Regions from separate parts of the Sphingomonas sp. CFBP 13603 genome, predicted to be linked through region 3. Evidence: riboswitches for the same ligand, from Rfam matches in the RefSeq annotation. Region 3 holds a riboswitch; each other region holds the start of a gene.
What was found. A riboswitch is a leader RNA that binds a small molecule or an ion and turns the genes downstream of it on or off. The one in region 3 is predicted to bind cobalamin.
Positions count from the first base shown of each region.

Region 1: it holds a riboswitch for cobalamin, as region 3 does, so the genes downstream of both, IFR23_RS14990 (TonB-dependent receptor plug domain-containing protein) here and IFR23_RS08320 (HoxN/HupN/NixA family nickel/cobalt transporter) in region 3, are expected to answer to the same signal.
Region 2: it holds a riboswitch for cobalamin, as region 3 does, so the genes downstream of both, IFR23_RS08970 (DUF1636 domain-containing protein) here and IFR23_RS08320 (HoxN/HupN/NixA family nickel/cobalt transporter) in region 3, are expected to answer to the same signal.

Region 1 is NZ_JADBIA010000010.1:75,170-78,439, forward strand. Features, by position in the region: gene IFR23_RS14985 (TonB-dependent receptor) at 1-1,126, shown strand, start outside; cobalamin riboswitch at 1,179-1,394, shown strand; gene IFR23_RS14990 (TonB-dependent receptor plug domain-containing protein) at 1,511-3,270, shown strand, end outside.
Region 2 is NZ_JADBIA010000004.1:265,657-268,926, forward strand. Features, by position in the region: gene IFR23_RS08960 (histidine phosphatase family protein) at 1-220, opposite strand, end outside; gene cobT (nicotinate-nucleotide--dimethylbenzimidazole phosphoribosyltransferase) at 217-1,230, opposite strand; gene IFR23_RS08970 (DUF1636 domain-containing protein) at 1,227-1,634, opposite strand; cobalamin riboswitch at 1,806-1,999, opposite strand; gene cobO (cob(I)yrinic acid a,c-diamide adenosyltransferase) at 2,191-2,790, opposite strand; gene IFR23_RS08980 (NAD(P)/FAD-dependent oxidoreductase) at 2,851-3,270, shown strand, end outside.
Region 3 is NZ_JADBIA010000004.1:121,859-125,128, forward strand. Features, by position in the region: gene IFR23_RS08315 (glycosyl hydrolase 2 galactose-binding domain-containing protein) at 1-1,034, opposite strand, end outside; cobalamin riboswitch at 1,232-1,450, shown strand; gene IFR23_RS08320 (HoxN/HupN/NixA family nickel/cobalt transporter) at 1,618-2,679, shown strand; cobalamin riboswitch at 2,852-3,061, shown strand; gene cobW (cobalamin biosynthesis protein CobW) at 3,161-3,270, shown strand, end outside.

The DNA.
Region 1 (3,270 bases), on a different contig from region 3:
GTCGCTCAACCAGTATAATACGCCCGCGACGGGGCTGGGGGGACGGATCGAGATCCTCCCGCCGCTGGGCGAGAGCATCGCGCTTCGCCTGGGAGCGGATGTTCGCGATGTCAGCGGGAAGACGCAGGAGCTGTACACGTTCGTCAACGCAGCGCCGACGCGGCGGCGCGAGGCCGGCGGGAGCACGACGACGACTGGCGTGTTCGCGGATGGGAGCCTCGTCGCGGGCGACTTCACGTTCAGCCTGGGTGGCCGGGTCGACTGGTGGTCGATCGACGGTGGCTATCTGTCCGAACGGCCGCTCGCGGGCGGCGCGGCGCTGACCAATCTGCGCTATGCGGATCGCGACGGCAGCGAGACGACCGGCCGGGCGGGCGTAGCGTATCAACCGGTCGAGGCGATCACGCTGCGGGCGGCCGGGTATCGCGGGTGGCGATTGCCGACGCTCAACGAACTGTATCGACCATTCCGCGTCGGCAACGATGCGACCGCGGCGAACGCGCTGCTGTCGCCGGAGCGGCTGACCGGGGTCGAGGGCGGTGTCACGCTGACGCCTGCTCCGGGCGTGAGCATCGCCGCGACGTATTTCTACAACCGGCTGAAGGATGCGGTGGCCAACGTCACGACGACCAACCCGCCGCAGGTGTTGCCGGGGGTGACGACCTACCGCGTTCGCCAGAACCTCGACGCGATCCGCGCGCACGGGTTCGAGCTGGATGCGGCGTATCGGCCGGGTCCGTTTGGCGTGCAGGCATCGTGGTCGCATACGAATTCGAAGGTCGAGGGGTCGGGGATCACGGCTGCTCTGGACGGTTTGCGTCCGGCGCAGACCCCGCGCGATCAGGTTTCGGGGACGATCGACTGGCGACACGACGCGGCAGCGCTGTCGCTGACCGTGCGCCATATCGGCCGGCAGTTCGATGACGACCAGAACACGCGGGTGCTCGATCCGGCGACGACGCTGGACGCGTATGCGGCGTTGCCGATCCTGCGCTCGCTGGTCGCCGAGGTGCGCGGGGAGAATTTGTTCAACGAGCGCGTCGAGGCAGGGATCAGCGGCGCGAACATCGTCGAGCGCGCCACGCCGCGAACGATCTGGGTGGGGCTGCGGTACGGCGGGCGGTGAGCGCCGATCGTCTCCAGGTGTCTCTGCGTTGACCCGTGTCTGGCGCACGACTAATGCCGCCAACGTGAAGGGTTCCCGGCGACGGGATCAAAAGGGAAGTCGGTGCGCGGGCCGGGTCGTCACGATCCAAATCCGCAAGACCGGCGCTGTACCCGCAACTGTGACCGGATAGCGGCCACCCCGATATGCCACTGGGTCTCGACCTGGGAAGGCGGGGTGGGCGCGGCGACCCGGAAGCCAGGAGACCTGCCTCTCACGGTCGATCCACTGCGCGGGCGGGTGTCCGGCGCGGACGAGTGCTCCGGTCATGCCGGGTTTCCTCGAGCGAGAGACGTCTGGCCGCCCGGCGAATGGTCGCTGGCGGTTCCGTTTAGGACGCAGCCGATGACGAAATTCTTCCTTCTCCTGAGTGCCGCGGCGATCGCATCGCCCGCCTATGCGCAGGACATTCCCGACTTCGACGCCCCCGAAGTCGTCGTCACCGCGACCCGCGCGGCGCAACCGCTGAGCGAGATCGGCCAGGCCGTGACCGTGATCGACCGCGCCGAGATCGAGCGCCGCCAGACCACCGTCGTGTCCGATCTGCTCGCGACCACGCCGGGCATTACCGTCACGCGCAACGGTACGGTCGGCGCGCTGACCAGCGTTCGCATCCGCGGTGCCGAGGCGGACCAGACGCTCGTCGTGATCGATGGCGTGCGCGTCAACGACCCCTCGTCGACCGGGGGCGGCTTCAACTTCGGCAACCTGCTGTCGAGCTCGGTCGAGCGCATCGAGATATTGCGCGGGCCGAACTCGGTGCCTTGGGGCAGCCAGGCGATTGGGGGCGTCGTCAACATCATCACAGCCGCGCCGACCGAGGGCGTGCAAGCGCGCGCCAACGCCGAGTACGGCTATGCCGACAGCGTGTTCGCGAGCGCGGGCGTCTCGGGCAAGTCGGGGCCGGTGTCCGGATCGCTGACCGGCGGCTATCTGCGCACCGACGGTATCTCGTCCGCAGCCAGCGGCACGGAGCGCGACGGCTATCGCCAATATGGCGCAACCGGGCGGGTGGGCGTCGAGTTCGCGCCGGGCATCGGCCTGGACCTGCGCGGCTATTTCGCGGACAGCAAAGTCGAGATCGACGACGGTTTTGACCCGAACACGTTCGTGGTCGCCGACAGTCTCGCCTACGCCACCACGCAAGAGCTTTACGGCTATGCGGGCCTACATGCGAACCTCGCGGACGGTCGGTTCAACAACCGCGTGGCGTTCACGATCGCCGATATCAACCGCGACAACTTCACCCAGCCCGGTGGCGACATATCGTTCATTGGCCGTGGCCGTAGCGAGCGCTATGAATATCAGGGCGACTTCCGCCCGCTCGACCAGGTGCGCGTCGTCGCAGGTGTCGAGCGCGAGAACAGTCGTTTCAACGACGGCTTCACGTTTGCAGATACCGGCATCACCAGCGTGTACGGCCAGCTGATCGTCAAGCCGCTCGATATCCTCACGGTCACCGGCGGCGTCCGCAACGACGACCACGACGATTTCGGCAGCCACACGACGTTCGGCGCCAACGCAGCGTTGGCATTGCGGACCGGCACCACCGTCCGCGCGAGCTATGGCGAGGGCTTCAAGGCACCGACCTTGTACCAGCTGTTCTCCGACTACGGGAACCGTGGCCTCGATCCGGAGACGGCACGCAACTTCGACGTTGGCGTCGAACAGGCGTTTCTCGGCAACCGGGCGCGCGTCGCGGTGACCTATTTCAATCGCCGCACGCGCAACCAGATCGACTTCCGCGATTGCAGCCCGGCCGAGCTGGCGACGCCCGGTTCGATCTGCGCCAACCGTCCGTTCGGCGTTTACGACAACGTCGCGCGGGCCGAAGCGGATGGCGTCGAATTCACGCTCGCGCTGCGCCCGGTCGACGCGCTGACGCTGACCGCCAACTACAGCTATATCGACACCGAGAACCGCTCGATCGGGGACAATTTCGGCAATGTTCTGGCACGTCGCCCAAAGCAGACCGCGAGCGTCGATGCCGATTATCGGTTCGCGTTCGGACTGTCCGTCGGCGGCACCGTGACGATGGTCGGCGACAGCTTCGACGAGGCGAGCAATACCACGCGGCTCGACGGCTATGCGCTGGCCGGCGTCCG
Region 2 (3,270 bases), 140 kb from region 3:
CATCGACCTCGATCGCCCGAGAGGCGGCGATCGCCCGCGCACAGTCGCGTGTCCGGGCAAGGTCCGACGTCACGATGCGCGCGACGTCGAGCGTCGCCGCCCGTGCCAGACAGGCGGCAATGCCCTGAACCGTCACCGATGCGTCGGTCCGTCCGAGCAGCAGCCCTTCTCGTGTCGGTGCGCCATGCCGCATCAGGTACAGCATGTGCGAGCCGGTCACGCGACCGAGACCCCCGCCTCGGCAAATGTCGCCATCTCGTCATGCGCCGCCAGCGCCGCGCGAACGAGCAACGTCGCAGTCGCCGCGCCGCTTCCCTCGCCGAGCCGCATGCCCAGCGACAACAGGGGATCGAGACCCAATGCCCGCAACAGGCGCGCATGACCCGGCTCGGCCGACACGTGGCCGGCAAGACAGTGTGCGAGGATATCCGGGCACGCAGCGGCGATCGGCGCGACCGCGGCACAGCATATGAAGCCATCGAACATGACGGGTACGCCAGCGAGGCGCGCCGCGAGGACCGCGCCTGCGATCGCCGCAAGTTCGCGACCGCCAAGCCTGCGTAGCGTCTCGAACGGGGTGGTCAGTGCGTCCCGGTGCAGCGCCAGCCCGGCCTCCACGGTCGCGATCTTGCGGGCCATGCCGTCGTCGTCGACTCCCGTACCGGGCCCGACCCAGTCGCGTGCCGATCCATCGAAGCTGGCGAGGCACAGCGCGGCGGCCGAGGTCGAGTTGCCGATCCCCATTTCGCCGAGCACGATCAGGTCGGGCGCATCCGCAACGACGGCGGCGCCCGCGTTGATCGCGGCGAGACATTCCTCCTCCGACATCGCCGGGGCGACGGTGAAATCGATCGTCGGCCGGTCGAGGTCGAGCGGGACGACTCTGAGATCGAGCCCCGCCGCGCGCGACAGCGCGTTGATCGCCGCGCCGCCATGCTCGAAATTGGCCACCATCTGCGCCGTGACGGAGGCCGGAAACGCACTGACGCCGCGATCGACGATGCCGTGATTACCCGCAAAGATCACCACCCGGCCGCGATCGAGCCGCGGGCGTTCATGGCCCTGCCAGCCGGCCATGAAGACGGCAATCTCTTCCAACCGCCCGAGCGAACCCGGCGGTTTGGTGAGTTGCCCCTGACGCGCCACCGCCGCCGATCGGGCGGCTTCGTCCGGCTGCGGCAACGCGCGCAAGGATGACAGAAATGCTCCGGCCGTCGAAAAGAAGGTCATTCCACGACGAACCCGGCGGGCGGCGTGCGCGTGATGAAGTGGCCCTTCACCCCCTGCGGCCATTGCTTGAACGGCACCTGCCCGAACGCGCTCTCGCCGTAGAGCCGCGCGTAATCGAGGATCGCACGCGCGGCGTCTTCGGTCGGCTCGAATCTGCCGAGCACATAGCCAACCTTGGCGGGCGCGCGGAGGTGGATCGTGCAGAAATCCTGGCACGCGAACAGGCACGGCATCTCCTGCACCGCGACGTCGGCATAAGCCGGATCGCTCGCCTGCACCGCCTTCAGCGCGCTGACCAGCCGCGCGCCGCCGCGTTGGCCGTGCTCGTCGTCGCGCGCATCGGTGGAATGGCGGCACGTATTGCACGCGACTACCGCGACGCCGTCTTCGACCGGCTTCAGCATGTCCGTTCCCGGACGATCTCGGAACGATGTGAACTTGGCATAGAAACCCCTTCGGACAGTCGGTCTCGCACGACGCGAAGGGCGAAGGTGCATGCCTCCAGCCTCCGCGCAACGCGAAGCGATGTCGTCGCTCGGGGTGTTACCCGTCCGTTCGGCGCACCCTGGCCGGACGAAAGACGACCGCGACGGGCAGGTCTCCTGGCTCGCGGGTCAACGCCGTCCGCGCCGCCTTCTCGGGAACATCCCAATGGCATGAGGCACGATGGCTCGCCGCGTACAGTTGCAGGGGCAGCCGGGTGTTTCCCGTTCCCATTTTCATCCCCCTCCGCGCGAGCATCGGGGGAACCTGTCGCGGGGGCAGCGATAGGCGGGAGGTGGAGACGACGCAAGACACGGCTACGTCGGTTAGAAGTCCGCCAGCCATCCCCACGCGCTCCCGTCATCCTGACGAAAGTCAGGATCCAGGGTAACGGGAGGTGGCCTTCGTGGCTCTGGATCCTGACTTTCGTCAGGATGACGGACGGTGGTTTCATTGGGTCGTAGAGTACGAAGCCGCCTAGAACTCCACGCCCGCCTGCGCCTTCACCCCCGACCGGAACGGATGCTTCACCTGCGTCATCTCGGTTACCAGGTCCGCCATCTCGATCAGCGCGTCCGGCGCGTTCCGCCCGGTCACCACGACATGCGTCATCTCGGGCTTCTCGGCTAACACGGCCAGCACCTCGTCGACCAGCAGATACTCATACCGCAACACGATATTGAGTTCATCCGCGACCACCATCGCGTACGACGGGTCGGCAATCATCCGCCTGACCTCGTCCCACGCCTCGCGCGCCACCGCGATGTCGCGCGCGCGATCCTGCGTGTCCCAGGTAAAGCCCTCCCCCATCGGCTTGAACTCGCATAGGTCCGGGAACGCATCGAAAACCGCCTTCTCGCCGGTCGTCATCGCGCCCTTGACGAACTGTACCACGCCAACCTTGCGCCCATGTCCGATCATCCGCACCGCCATGCCGAACGCGGCGGTCGACTTGCCCTTGCCCTTGCCGGTGTGGACGATGATCAGGCCCTTCTCGATCGTCTTGCTCGCGACGATCCGGTCGTGGACCTCCTTGCGCTTGGCGCTCTTGGCATTCTGCTCGTCGTCGGTCCGCATGATCAAGTCCTCTCGTCCTCCCGATGGCGGATCGCGCCGCGCGGCGCTAGAGCGACCGACATGCTCCGCCTCACCGACCTCAAGCTCCCGCTCAACCACGCCGACGAAGCGCTGCCCGCCGCGATCCGCGATCGCCTGCGCGTCACCCCGCGCGACCTGATCCGCTACACCATCGCGAGGCGCGCGCACGATGCCCGCGACAAGATGGACATCCAGCTCGTCTATTCGGTCGACGTCACGCTGAAAAACGAGGACGCCGTCCTCACGCGTTTCCGCAAGGATCGCCACGTCCAGCGCACCCCCGACACGGGATATCGCTTCGTCACCAAGGGCGGCACGAGCTATACCGGCCCCCGACCGGTGGTCGTCGGCGCAGGGCCATGTGGCCTGTTCGCCGGCCTGATCCTAGCGCAGATGGGCTTCCGCCCGATCATCCTCGACCGCGGCAAGGTCGTCCGCGAACGCACCAAGGACACCTGG
Region 3 (3,270 bases):
CACACCTCCGCGCTGTAGTTCACGCCGTCGAAATTGAGCATCTGTCGCTTGCCCGCGGTCGCGGCGGGTGCGTCGAACTCGGTGCGGTACCAGTAATCCTGTTTCGCCAGGCTTTCGGGGATCGTCATGTTGTTCAAACCGAACGCAGGGTCGGCATAGACACCGCGATCCACCAGCGTCGTCAGTACCGTGCCAGGCACCGTCGCAACGTACCAGTTCGACGCATCGAACCCCACACGGCTGAGCGTGGCCCCGGGTGCGGTCACCTTCGGCGCTTCGGCCAGCCGCCAGCCGGCAACCGTCCAGGCGCCGGCATGCAGCGGTGCGATCGCGGGTTCGGTCGGGAGTGGCTTGGCGACGGGCGCGGGGAAGGGGCCCCTCGACACCGGCCGGGTCCAGGCATCCTGCGGGGTGGTCTGGCCAAGCGATTGACGCACCTGAACCGGCCATGCCGGGCTCGCATCCTGATAGACGATCGACGCGCCCGGCTTGGTCGTGGCGAGCGCCTTCACCGCACCCGCGTCGAGCGCACGTCCCTCCATCGCAAAGCCCGAAACCCGCCCGCCGAACGGCGCGATCGTCGCGGCCGATGGCACGGGTGCCGTGGTCATCCGGCGCTGCGCGACCTGTCGCCCATCGACGTACAGGCGCGCCTGACCCTGCTCGACCGTCGCCGCGACGTGATGCCAGCTGCCGGCCGCGATCCGCGATGGCGCGATCACCGTGCCGGCTTCGGTGATCAGGCTCGGGCGGCCCTTGTCGAGCCCGAGATAGCGGCGCGGTCCGTTCGCGATATCGCCGAACCCCGCAACGGGCACGATGCCGTCGCGGACCGTCCTGGGTTCGATCCACCCCGACAGTGTCCAGTTCGGCGCGTCGATCGGCCTGGCGCTATCGCCACCGATCGCCGTATTGAGGCTGTCGCCACCAGCAGGCGCCGCGACGTTGAACGGACCATAGCTCTGGGCCGACGCGGCGGTCGCACAGCATAACGCCGCCATGGAAATCGTGCCGGCGAACATCCGCTTGCCCATAATCATCCTCCCGTGCGCGGAATCTGACGATGCTCCGCGATTGACGGTCAACATGACGCGGTGCCGCGAAAAAGCCAAATTGAATTACGAATTGTTTCCGATCGGTCGGGGCGTCCGAGACCACGTTTGGCCGAGGCGCATATTGGCAGCGCCGCGAAAGCAGGATACCCAACCGGGCGGGCAGCGGATCAACGCCGCCTGCATGATCGCGTCGGTGCCCCTCGGGGCTTGATTGGGAATGCGGTGCGGTGGGGTTCGCCCTGCCAATGCCGCGGCTGTCCCTGCAACTGTAAGCGGCGAGCGAGACGCACGGGCCCTTCGACTGGAGGGCAGCCACTGGGCCGAAGAGCCTGGGAAGGCGTGGCGTGGAGCTTTGACCCGTGAGCCAGGAGACCTGCCGGCGTCTGGTCGCTCTTGTCCCGGTCCAGGGGGTGGCCGAGGCACGGTGAACGCCGTCTGAGCGACGACACGCGCGGCAGGGGCCGCACGGCGACGCGCGTCGGCTGCTCATGGCGTCCGGTCTTCGCGTGTCCCGGCCGCTCGCGGCAGGCCCCCGTCCTCGTCGGACGCCGGGGAGTTCTGCATGACGACTGCGACGATAGAGAGAACGATCGAGAGACCGACGCGCGCCGCCACCCGCAAGCGGATCGGCTGGATGTTCGCAGGCCTGATCATTGCCAACATCGCCGCCTGGGGCTGGGCGTTCTCGCTGTTCCACGCGCAACCGCTGATGCTGGGCACCGCGCTGCTCGCCTGGGGCCTGGGTCTGCGGCACGCCGTCGACGCGGATCACATCGCCGCGATCGACAACGTGACTCGCAAGCTCATGCAGGACGGCCAGCGGCCGATCGCGGTCGGCTTCTGGTTCGCGATCGGTCATTCGGGGATCGTGCTGATCGCCGCTGTCGCGATCGCGCTCACCGCCAGCGCGCTGTCGCAGTTCGAGGCGTTCAAACAGGTCGGCGGCGTCATCGCGACCGTCATTTCCGCCGTCTTCCTGTTCACGATCGCGGCGATGAACTTGATCATCCTGCGCTCGGTGTGGCGGACCTTCGGCCATGTCCGCAGTGGCGGCACCTATGTCGAGGAGGATCTCGACCTGCTGCTCGGCAACCGCGGCTTGCTCGCGCGGCTGTTCCGGCCGATGTTCCGGCTGGTCACGCGGAGCTGGCACATGGCGCCGCTCGGCTTCCTGTTCGGGCTGGGCTTCGACACGGCCACCGAGGTTGCGATCCTCGGCCTGTCCGCGAGCCAAGCCGCCGACGGCCTGTCGATCGGCACCGTCCTCGTTCTGCCCGTGCTGTTCGCGACTGGGATGGCGCTGGTCGATACCGCGGACGGGGTCGTCATGCTCGGCGCGTATGAGTGGGCGTTCGTGAAGCCGATCCGCAAACTCTATTACAACATCACCATCACGTTGATCTCGGCGATCGTCGCGATCGCGATCGGCGGGATCGAGACGCTCGCGCTGCTCGGATCGAAGCTGGGGCTGACCGGCGGCATCTGGGATCTGGCGGAGGCGCTCGGCGAGAATTTCAACGGCCTCGGCTTCGCGATCATCGGGCTGTTCGTGCTCTGCTGGGTGCTGAGCTTCGCGATCTACCGCTGGAAACGCTTCGACGAGATCGAAGTCGTGCACGGATAGCGCACCCCTCCGTCACCCCGGACTTGTTCCGGGGTCCACGGTTCCGCAAACTCATGGCTATCGAGCATGCGGATCCGTGGATGCCGGAACGAGCCCGGCATGACGTATGCAAAGACGCATTGGCAGTCCCCGCAAACTCATCTAGTTCACTTTCTGAGGGTCGGTTGCACCGAACCTCACAGATCGCGCCGGTGCCCTTCGGGGCTTGAATGGGAATGCGGTGCGGGAGTTCCTCCCAATGCCGCGGCTGTCCCTGCAACTGTAAGCGGTGAGCGAGACGCACACGCCCTTCACGCAAGGGCAGCCACTGGGGAAACCTGGGAAGGCGTACGTCGAGCCTCGACCCGTAAGCCAGGAGACCTGCCAGCGCTACGGTCGCTCTTGCTACGATCCAGGGGATGGTCGCGGCACGGTACTCCGTCTGAGCGACGAACGCGTGCGGCCCTATGGTCGTGCGTGCGTGTGCTTGCAGGAGAATATAATGTCCGATCGTTCGCCCAATTTGGCAAAGGTCCCCGTCACCATCGTCACCGGCTTCCTGGGTGCCGGCAAGACCACGCTCATCAGCCACCTGATCCGCAATGCGAACGG